DNA from 4 places in the Streptomyces cadmiisoli genome. Region 3 is predicted to be linked to each of the others. Evidence: riboswitches for the same ligand, from Rfam matches in the RefSeq annotation. Region 3 holds a riboswitch; each other region holds the start of a gene.

The links. A riboswitch is a leader RNA that binds a small molecule or an ion and turns the genes downstream of it on or off. The one in region 3 is predicted to bind cobalamin.
Region 1: it holds a riboswitch for cobalamin, as region 3 does, so the genes downstream of both, DN051_RS13870 (energy-coupling factor ABC transporter permease) here and metE (5-methyltetrahydropteroyltriglutamate--homocysteine S-methyltransferase) in region 3, are expected to answer to the same signal.
Region 2: it holds a riboswitch for cobalamin, as region 3 does, so the genes downstream of both, DN051_RS29300 (cobalamin biosynthesis protein) here and metE (5-methyltetrahydropteroyltriglutamate--homocysteine S-methyltransferase) in region 3, are expected to answer to the same signal.
Region 4: it holds a riboswitch for cobalamin, as region 3 does, so the genes downstream of both, DN051_RS14250 (ribonucleoside-diphosphate reductase subunit alpha) here and metE (5-methyltetrahydropteroyltriglutamate--homocysteine S-methyltransferase) in region 3, are expected to answer to the same signal.

The regions. Positions count from the first base shown of each region.
Region 1 is NZ_CP030073.1:3,309,731-3,311,921, reverse strand. Features, by position in the region: gene DN051_RS13875 (energy-coupling factor ABC transporter substrate-binding protein) at 1-135, opposite strand, end outside; gene DN051_RS13870 (energy-coupling factor ABC transporter permease) at 132-824, opposite strand; cobalamin riboswitch at 858-1,040, opposite strand; gene meaB (methylmalonyl Co-A mutase-associated GTPase MeaB) at 1,137-2,114, opposite strand; gene scpA (methylmalonyl-CoA mutase) at 2,111-2,191, opposite strand, start outside.
Region 2 is NZ_CP030073.1:6,683,329-6,685,519, forward strand. Features, by position in the region: gene DN051_RS29295 (cobyric acid synthase) at 1-93, opposite strand, end outside; gene DN051_RS29300 (cobalamin biosynthesis protein) at 90-1,031, opposite strand; cobalamin riboswitch at 1,140-1,279, opposite strand; gene DN051_RS29305 (hypothetical protein) at 1,598-1,819, opposite strand; gene DN051_RS29310 (inorganic phosphate transporter) at 1,848-2,191, opposite strand, start outside.
Region 3 is NZ_CP030073.1:2,657,518-2,659,708, forward strand. Features, by position in the region: gene DN051_RS11130 (VOC family protein) at 138-551, shown strand; cobalamin riboswitch at 695-926, shown strand; gene metE (5-methyltetrahydropteroyltriglutamate--homocysteine S-methyltransferase) at 1,092-2,191, shown strand, end outside.
Region 4 is NZ_CP030073.1:3,387,008-3,389,198, reverse strand. Features, by position in the region: gene DN051_RS14250 (ribonucleoside-diphosphate reductase subunit alpha) at 1-875, opposite strand, end outside; cobalamin riboswitch at 999-1,135, opposite strand; gene DN051_RS14245 (GNAT family N-acetyltransferase) at 1,188-1,694, opposite strand; gene mctP (monocarboxylate uptake permease MctP) at 1,766-2,191, opposite strand, start outside.

The DNA.
Region 1 (2,191 bases), 650 kb from region 3:
CGCCGTCTCCGCCTGGGCGTCGGCGCCGGTGAACGGCTCCTCCTTGTGGTCGCCGAGGCCGAGGGCCAGCGGCAGCACCGCGAGCGCGGCCACCACGAGCAGCAGCAGGGCGTTGATCTTCGTGTTCCGGTTCACCGGGCCACCGCCTCGGTGCCGGCCTTCCGGGTGACCAGGACGCCGAGCCGGGTCAGCTCACCGCTGCTCGACTGCACCAGCAGCCGCATCACGAGCACCGTGAGCAGGCCCTCGCTGACCGCGAGCGGGATCTGGGTGACGGCGAAGATGGTGCCGAACTTGCCGAGTGCGCCCAGGAATCCGCTGCCCGGGTCGGGGAAGGCGAGCGCCAGCTGCACGCTGGTGACGCAGTACGTGGACAGGTCGGCGACGAACGCTCCGAAGAACACCGCGACCATCAGCGGCACGTCGTACCGCCGCAGCAGCCGGTACATCCCGTACCCGGCCCACGGCCCGACGATCGCCATCGAGAAGACGTTGGCGCCGAGCGTGGTCAGGCCGCCGTGCGCGAGCAGCAGCGCCTGGAACAGCAGGGTGATGGTGCCCAGCACCGCCATGACCGGCGGCCGGAACAGGATCGCGCCCAGCCCGGTGCCGGTGGGATGCGAGCAGCTCCCGGTCACGGACGGCAGTTTCAGCGCGGACAGGACGAACGTGAAGGCCCCGGAGGCACCGAGGAGCAGTGTGCTCTCGGGGTGCTCCTTGACCTCACGGGTGAGTGACCGGACTCCGTGGACGACGAACGGCGCCGACGCGACGCTCCAGGCGACCGCGTGCGCCGGAGGAAGAAAACCCTCGGCTATGTGCATGGCTCAGCAGACCCTCTCCAGCACCTCGTGGATGGTGTACGACGCGCCTTGGCCGGTCTCCTGGCTGACGGGTGACACCGCCCGGTCTCCGCCTTCCCGGGTCCGAGGACCCAGTGGCTGCCCCTGAGGGCCGGAGCCGGACTTCCCGATCACAGTGGCGAGGGCCGCACCGGTTTCACACCGGATTTCCCGTGCACCAAGGCGTGGTGACAGTAGTGCTCATCCCGGGACGGGACAAGCGCGCCCCGGGCGGCGTGCGGACGGTGCCCGCCCGCTCGCGTCCCGGCCGTCGCGCCGTCCCACGGGGGACGCTCAGGTCCCGCCGAACGCCCCCAGAATGCGTTCGGCCGCCAGGGTCGCGGTCAACTCCCCGTCCCTGACCCGCTGTTCGAGTTCCGGCGCGAGCGCCCGCACCGCCGGGTCCGCGTGCAGCCGGCCCAGCAGCTCGTCGCGGACCATCGACCAGGTCCAGTCGACCTGCTGGTCGCGCCGCTTGGCGGCGAGCCGGCCCGTGGACTCCAGCAGCGTGCGGTGCTGCTCCAGCCGTTCCCACACGGCGTCCAGGCCGGTCGACTCACGAGCGCTGCAGTGCAGCACGGGCGGGGTCCAGGCGGCGTCCCGGCCGTGCATGAGGCGCAGGGCGCCGGACAACTCCCGGGCCGCGGCGCGCGCGTCGCGCTCGTGCGGCCCGTCGGCCTTGTTCACGGCGATCACGTCGGCGAGTTCCAGGACGCCCTTCTTGATGCCCTGGAGCTGGTCGCCGGTGCGGGCCAGGGTGAGCAGCAGGAAGGAGTCGACCATGTTCGCGACGGCGGTCTCCGACTGGCCGACGCCGACCGTCTCCACCAGCACGACGTCGTACCCGGCCGCCTCCATCACCACGATCGACTCGCGGGTGGCCTTGGCGACGCCGCCGAGCGTGCCGGCGGTGGGCGAGGGGCGGATGAACGCCGCCGGGTCCACGGCCAGCCGCTCCATCCGGGTCTTGTCGCCCAGGATGGAGCCGCCCGTACGGCTCGACGAGGGGTCGACGGCGAGGACGGCGACCCGGTGGCCGAGCGAGGTGAGCAGGGTGCCGAACGCGTCGATGAAGGTCGACTTGCCCACCCCCGGCACACCGCTGACACCGATCCGCCGGGCCCGGCCGCTGTGCGGCAGCAGCTCGGTCAGCAACTCCTGGGCCAGCGCCCGGTGCTGGGGCCGGGTGGACTCGACGAGGGTGATGGCCCGGGCCACCGTCGCCCGCTTCCCGTCCAGCACACCCTTCACATACGCGTCGAGACCGATCACAGCTCGTGTCCGAGGCCGGCCGCCAGCCGCCGCACCAGGTCGTGTGCCGCGTCCGGGATCACCGTCCCCGGCCCGAA
Region 2 (2,191 bases), 4.0 Mb from region 3:
GCGGCGCACCAGCCAGCGGCAGATCCCGGCGGTGACGACGCTCTTGCCGGCGTCGGAGGTGGTGCCGGCGACCAGCAGACCCCCACCACTCATGACGTACGCCCCTTTGTCAGCAGTCGCCCGGCGGCACAGGCGCCGAGCGCGAGCAGTGCGACGCGCCGGGACAGCCGTACCGCCCGCTCGACGTCGGTGACCCGGACGGCGCGCCCCGTCCCGTTGAGCACCGGCCGGTGTTCGACCCGGCCCGCGTAGGACAGCGTTCCGCCGAGCCGGACGCCGAGCGCACCCGCGAACGAGGCCTCCACCGGCCCGGCGTTCGGGCTGGGATGCCGGCCGGCGTCCGCGCGCCAGGCCCGTACGGCGCCCCGCGGATCGGGACCGGCCACCGTGGCGAGCCCGGCCGTCAGCCGGGCGCCGGGCCAGCCGGCCAGGTCGTCGAGGCGGGCCGAAGCCCACCCGTACCGCAGGTGCCGTGGCGACCTGTGCCCGACCATGGCGTCGAGGGTGTTCACCGCGCGGAAGCCGAGCAGCCCGGGCACTCCCGCCACCGCACCCCACACCAGCGCCCCGACGACGGCGTCGGAGGTGTTCTCGGCGACGGACTCCACGACCGCGCGGGCGATCCCGTCGGCGTCCAGCGCCTGCGGATCGCGCCCGCACAGATGCGGCAGCCGGCGCCGCGCGCCTTCGACGTCCCCCGCTTCCAGGGCACGCCCGACGGCGCGCGCCTCACGGGCGAGCGAGGTGCCCCCGACGACGGCCCAGGTGGCGACGCCGGTCAGCGCGACGGAAGCGACGGCGGAGGGACGCGCGGCCCGCCGGGCGAGGGCTCCGAGCGCCACGGCACCGCCGACGCACACGGCGGTGTGCACCGCCCCCCGTCCGCGGTGGTCCCGCCACAGCCGCCGTTCCACGGCGGCGGCGGCGCGCCCGAACAGGGCGACGGGATGGCCGCGGCGTGGATCGCCGAGAAGCAGATCCCCCAGAAGACCGGCGGTGGCGCCGTACGCGAAGACGCGATCGGCACGCACGCGGCTCAGCCGACCGTCGGCTCGGGCGGAACCCCGGTACTGAACCTCAACCTCGAACGGCAGCCGAGCATGGCGATATGTCCTCACTCAGGGTGTCCACGCCCTGGTTCGACGAGACCGGCGGTGAGAGTTCCTGGCTCCCGGGGGTTACTACCCCGGTCACAGTGGCGGGACCGCGCCGGATTCGCACCGGCTTCCTCTCTTGCCGCCGTACATGGCCCCGGAAGTCCACCATGGGGCCCGAAGGGCCGTCAACTTGCTGTTGACCTGCGACGGGACAGTGTGCCGCGTTCCACACCGCCCGGCACGGGCGCCTCTCGCGGCACCCCTTCAACACGCGCCCGGGCGTGCGGAGTTGCCGCGGTTCGATCCGGCGCCGGACATGTCGGCGCCCTGCCGGAACGATCCGAGGGGACGTTCCGGCAGGGCGCCGGCCGAGGCGGGACCTCGGCCGTGAACTGTGTGCGGGCCGTGTGTGGTCGGTGGACCATGCGCGGTCGGTGGACCGTGTGCGGTCGGTGGGCCGTGTGCGGTCGGTGGGCCCGGCCGGTCGCCCGGCCCGGCCGTCAGGCCACGATCAGGTAGATCCCGTAGGTCACCGCCGCCACACACGCCGCGAACGCCGCATACGCGCCGGTCACCGCGAGCGCGGCCGACTCACCGCGCTCCGCCGCCCGCTCGCGGTGCGACAGACCCGCGATGCCGAGGGTGAACAGGCCCACGAGGGCCACGGTGGCCACGAGGCTGACGCCGAAGACGGATCCGAGGGCCGCCCAGTCGATCTTCATGCTGCTTCCGATTCCTTCGTACCGGGGCTCAGACGCTCGCCCGGGAGGGCGCCGAGTCCGTGGCCGTGGACTGCGCGGGGATCGTCGCCGCGGCGTCGTCGGCCGCCGCGACCGGCGGGGGCGGGGTGACGGCGGCGATCGCCGTGGTCACCACGTCGGCCTGGTCCTCCGTGTCGTTGACGTTGGTGTGGTCGACGACCTCGCGCCGGGAGACCTTCCAGATCGCGGCGCTGGAGCCGACCAGGAAGATCGCCACGAGCGCGGTGCCCCAGCTGCCGAAGCCGGTCACCCACTCTGCGACGGCACCGACGAGCGCGGCGGCCGGCAGGGTCAGACCCCAGGCGACGAACATGCGGGTGGCGGTGGACCAGC
Region 3 (2,191 bases):
GGATCACATGCTGCCTGCACCGGCGATACCCGGCCACCGCACCCCGAGCGGCCGGAGCGGTCGTCCCGACGGGCCGTTGTCAGTGGCCCGCGCTACGGTGCGCAGCAGATGACGGTCCGCCGGTCCGGGAGGTTTCCATGGCTTCGCGTCTCAACCCTTATCTCAGCTTCGACGGTGACGCCCGGCAGGCGCTGGAGTTCTACCAGGAGGTCTTCGGCGGCACCCTGACGCTGAACACCTACGGCGACTTCGGCCAACCGGGCTCCTCCGACTCCGGCAAGATCATGCACGGCATGCTGGAGACGCCGGGCGGCTTCACCCTGATGGGCGCGGACAACCCGCCCGGCACCGAGCACATCCCGGGCAGCAACTTCTCGGTCTGCCTGAACGGCGACGACGCCGCCGAGCTGCGCGGCCACTGGGAGAAGCTGTCCGCCGGCGCCTCGGTGTCCGTCCCGCTGGAGAAGCAGATGTGGGGCGACGAGTTCGGTATGTGCACGGACCGGTTCGGCGTCCCCTGGATGGTGAACATCAGCCCGCGGCAGAGCTGACCCGGGCCGCCGCCCGCCCCGCCGCGGACGCCGGGCCCGCCCCGGCCGTCAAGGACGCGGCACGGACCGGGACATGGTCCGGCGTGGCCCACCTCACCATCCGAATGCCGAACGGGTACGGGCATGCCCCCGGACGGCGCCGTAAGGTGACCCGTGCAGCTGGTTCGCCCCGTCCGCCAGACGGGATGCGTCGCAAGAGGGAACCCGGTGGGAATCCGGGACTGCCCCGCAGCGGTGAGCGGGAACGACCGCCGTCATACGCACTGGGCCCGACGAACAGGGCCTGGGAAGCGACGGCCATTAGGTGTCTCGTACGACGTCGTACGACGAGACGGGCCCGCGAGTCCGAAGACCTGCCAACTGCCCGTGCGCGAAGCACTCGCGCGCGGACATCCCGGTGACCTCGAGGGCGGGTCGGCGTACACACCAGGCGGACGAACGCGCCGTGCCGCGCGTTTCGGCTCCGCCGGGTCCGTCACCCCTTCGCGCTCTCGTCCCGTCCCCGGGATCTCAGGGATTCATCTCGCGAAGGAGATCTCCGTGACCACCGAGTCCGCGGCCGCGGCGACACGGGCCACCGTGTACGGATACCCCCGCCAGGGCCAGAACCGGGAACTGAAGAAGGCGATCGAGGGCTACTGGAAGGGCCGCGTCACCGCCGGCACCCTGCGCGCCACCGCCGCCGACCTGCGCCGCAGGAACTGGCGGCAGCTCTCCGAGGCGGGCATCCACGAAGTGCCCACCGGTGACTTCTCCTACTACGACCACGTGCTGGACACCACCGTCATGGTCGGCGCCGTCCCCGCCCGCCACCGGGCCGCCGTCGAGGCGGACGCCCTGGACGGCTACTTCGCCATGGCGCGCGGCACCCAGGACGTGGCGCCGCTGGAGATGACCAAGTGGTTCGACACCAACTACCACTACCTGGTGCCGGAGTTGGGTCCGGACACGGTGTTCACCGCCGACCCGGCCAAGCAGGTCGGGGAGTTGACGGAAGCCCTCGCCCTGGGCCTGACCGCCCGCCCCGTGCTGGTCGGCCCGGTCACCTACCTCCTCCTCGCCAAGGCCGCCCCCGGCGTGGCCCCGGGCTTCGACCCGCTCACCCTCCTGGACCGGCTGCTGCCCGTGTACGCCGAGGTCCTCGCCGACCTGCGCGCGGCGGGCGCCGCATGGGTGCAGCTCGACGAACCCGCGCTCGTCCAGGACCGCACCCGGGCCGAACTGAACGCCGCGGACCGCGCCTACCGCGCCCTCGGTGCCCTCACCGACCGGCCGAAACTGCTGGTCGCCTCGTACTTCGACCGGCTGGGGGACGCGCTGCCCGTGCTCGCGGGGACCCCCGTCGACGGGCTCGCCCTGGACTTCACGGCGGCCGCCGCCGCCAATCTGGGCGACCTGGCCGCCGCCGGCGGACTGCCGGGCAGGCGGCTGGTGGCCGGTGTGGTCGACGGCCGCAACATCTGGGGCAACGACCTGGAGAAGTCCCTGTCCACGCTCGGGACGCTGCTGGGACTGGCGGAGCGGGTCGATGTCGCGGCCTCCTGCTCCCTGCTGCACGTGCCCCTGGACGCCGCCGTGGAACGGGACATCGAGCCGCAGATCCTGCGCTGGCTGGCCTTCGCCCGGCAGAAGACGGGCGA
Region 4 (2,191 bases), 730 kb from region 3:
ACGGCGGCGACGGAGGCGTCGAGCGTCTTCAGGAACGGGACGATGCCGTTGGAGTGGCCGTTCGTGCCGCGGATCAGCGAGCCGCGGGAGCGGATGCGGGAGTACGACAGCCCGATGCCGCCGGCGTGCTTGGACAGACGCGCGACCTGGTGGTAGCGGTCGTAGATCGAGTCCAGCTCGTCCAGGGGGGAGTCCAGCAGGTAGCAGGACGACATCTGGGGGTGCCGCGTGCCGGAGTTGAACAGCGTGGGGGAGGAGGGCAGGTAGTCGAGGCGGCTCATGAGCCCGTAGAGCGCCGCGACTTCGTCGACGGACCGGCTGGAGTCGTCCTCGGCGAGCCCGCACGCCACCCGCAGCATGAAGTGCTGCGGCGTCTCGATCACCCGCCGGGTGATCGGGTGGCGCAGCAGGTAGCGGCTGTGCAGCGTGCGCAGTCCGAAGTAGCCGAACCGGTCGTCGCCCGCGGTGTCGATCAGCGTGTCGAGACGCTCGCCGTGCAGGCCCACGAACTCCGCGGTCCGGTCGGCGATGAGCCCTTCCCGGTGGCCCACGGCGACGGACCCGGTGAAGGAGGTGACGCCCTGCGAGGCGGCCTCGGCGGCGACGGAGACGGTCAGCAGCCGGGCGGCCAGCCGCGAGTAGGCGGGGTCCTCCGAGATGAGGCCGGCGGCGGCCTCCGTGGCCAGCTCGCGCAACTCCGTCTCGTCGGCCCGCGCGGACCGGCCGCGCAGCGCGGCGGCGGCGACCCGGCCGGCGTCGGCGTCGGGGAGGTCGGCGGTCAGCTCGGTCAGCGTGCGCAGCAGTGCGGCACCGGGTCCGTCGGGCTCCTGGGCCGCCTCAGTCGCTGAAGCCGGTTCGGCTGGCGCGATGGTCACGTGGGGCTCTCCCTCGCTCGGCACGGGGCCTTGCGGAGGGCAGGGGGCAGCTCACGAGCGCACGCGGCGTCGCGTCCACCGACCCATTCCACGAGGCCCGGACGTCATGGCACCCGAACCGGACGGTCGGGCGCGCTGTCGGCAGGTCCTCGGACTGACGCTCGTATGAACGCATGCGGGCATACGTGTACGAGTACACCGTTGCGGGACAGTTCCGGATTCGCACCGGATTCCCCTGCGGCGACAGCGAGCATGAGCATACATCTTGTGCCGGGTTCGGGTGACGCCCCCAGATGTTGTGTCGCGCCGGTTTCAGAGCGTCAGCCGATAGGTGAGGAGAGTGATGCCGTCGAGCTGCGGCAGAGGGTTCCAGTCCCGCTCGGGTGTGCGGACGAAGCCCATCCGTTCGTAGATCCGGTGGGCGGAGCGCATGCTCCGCTGGGTCGACAGCACGACGCGTACGCAGCCCTCCGTGGCCCGCGCGCGGTCGACGCAGGCGCGCACCAGGCTCTCCCCGGCGCCGCGCCCGCGGGCCTCGCGGTCGACGGCGAGCATACGGATCTCGGCCTCCGCCGGACCCGCGATGTCCGCCATCGGGCCGCCGGACGGCACGAAGGTCACACCGCCCACGAGAGCGCCGTCCGCCACCGCGACCAGGACCTGCGCGGCGGCGGCCCGCTTGGCCACGTCCTTCAGCTCGCCGAGGTAGGCGTCGCTCTCCCCGAAGTCGAGCAGGCCGTCCTGGAGGTAGGCCCGGGCGGTGATCTCGCCGAGTGTCTCGTACTCCTCGGGCGCCGCCGGGCGGATCACGATGTCCATGGGGGCGAGTGTGCCCGAGGGGTACGGCAACGGGCCGCCGGATTTCGTCCGGCGGCCCGTCGGGGAGTCGCTCAGTGCGAGGCGCCGGCCACGGCCGGCGGCAGCTCCTTCTGCACGCCCGGGTCGCCCGCGTCGGCCGTGTAGTCCGAGGGGCTGGTCTCGTCGACGCCCTCGGGGGCCTTGGCGGCCCGCAGGACGAAGGTCATGACCACCGTGACGACGAGGTTCAGCACGAACGCCGTCAGACCGATGTAGCCGATCTCGCCGATGCCGGGGATCTCGGCCGACGAGCCGCCGAAGTGCTTCTGCGTCGGCGAGGCGACGCCGTACGCGGCGACCGTGCCGTAGAGCATGCCGACCGCCCAGCCGGCCAGCAGCGCCCAGCGGTGGAACCAGCGGGTGAACAGGCCGCCGACCAGGGCCGGGAAGGTCTGCAGGATCCAGATGCCGCCCAGCAGCTGGAAGTTGATCGCGACGGTCTTGTCCATGCCGAGGAC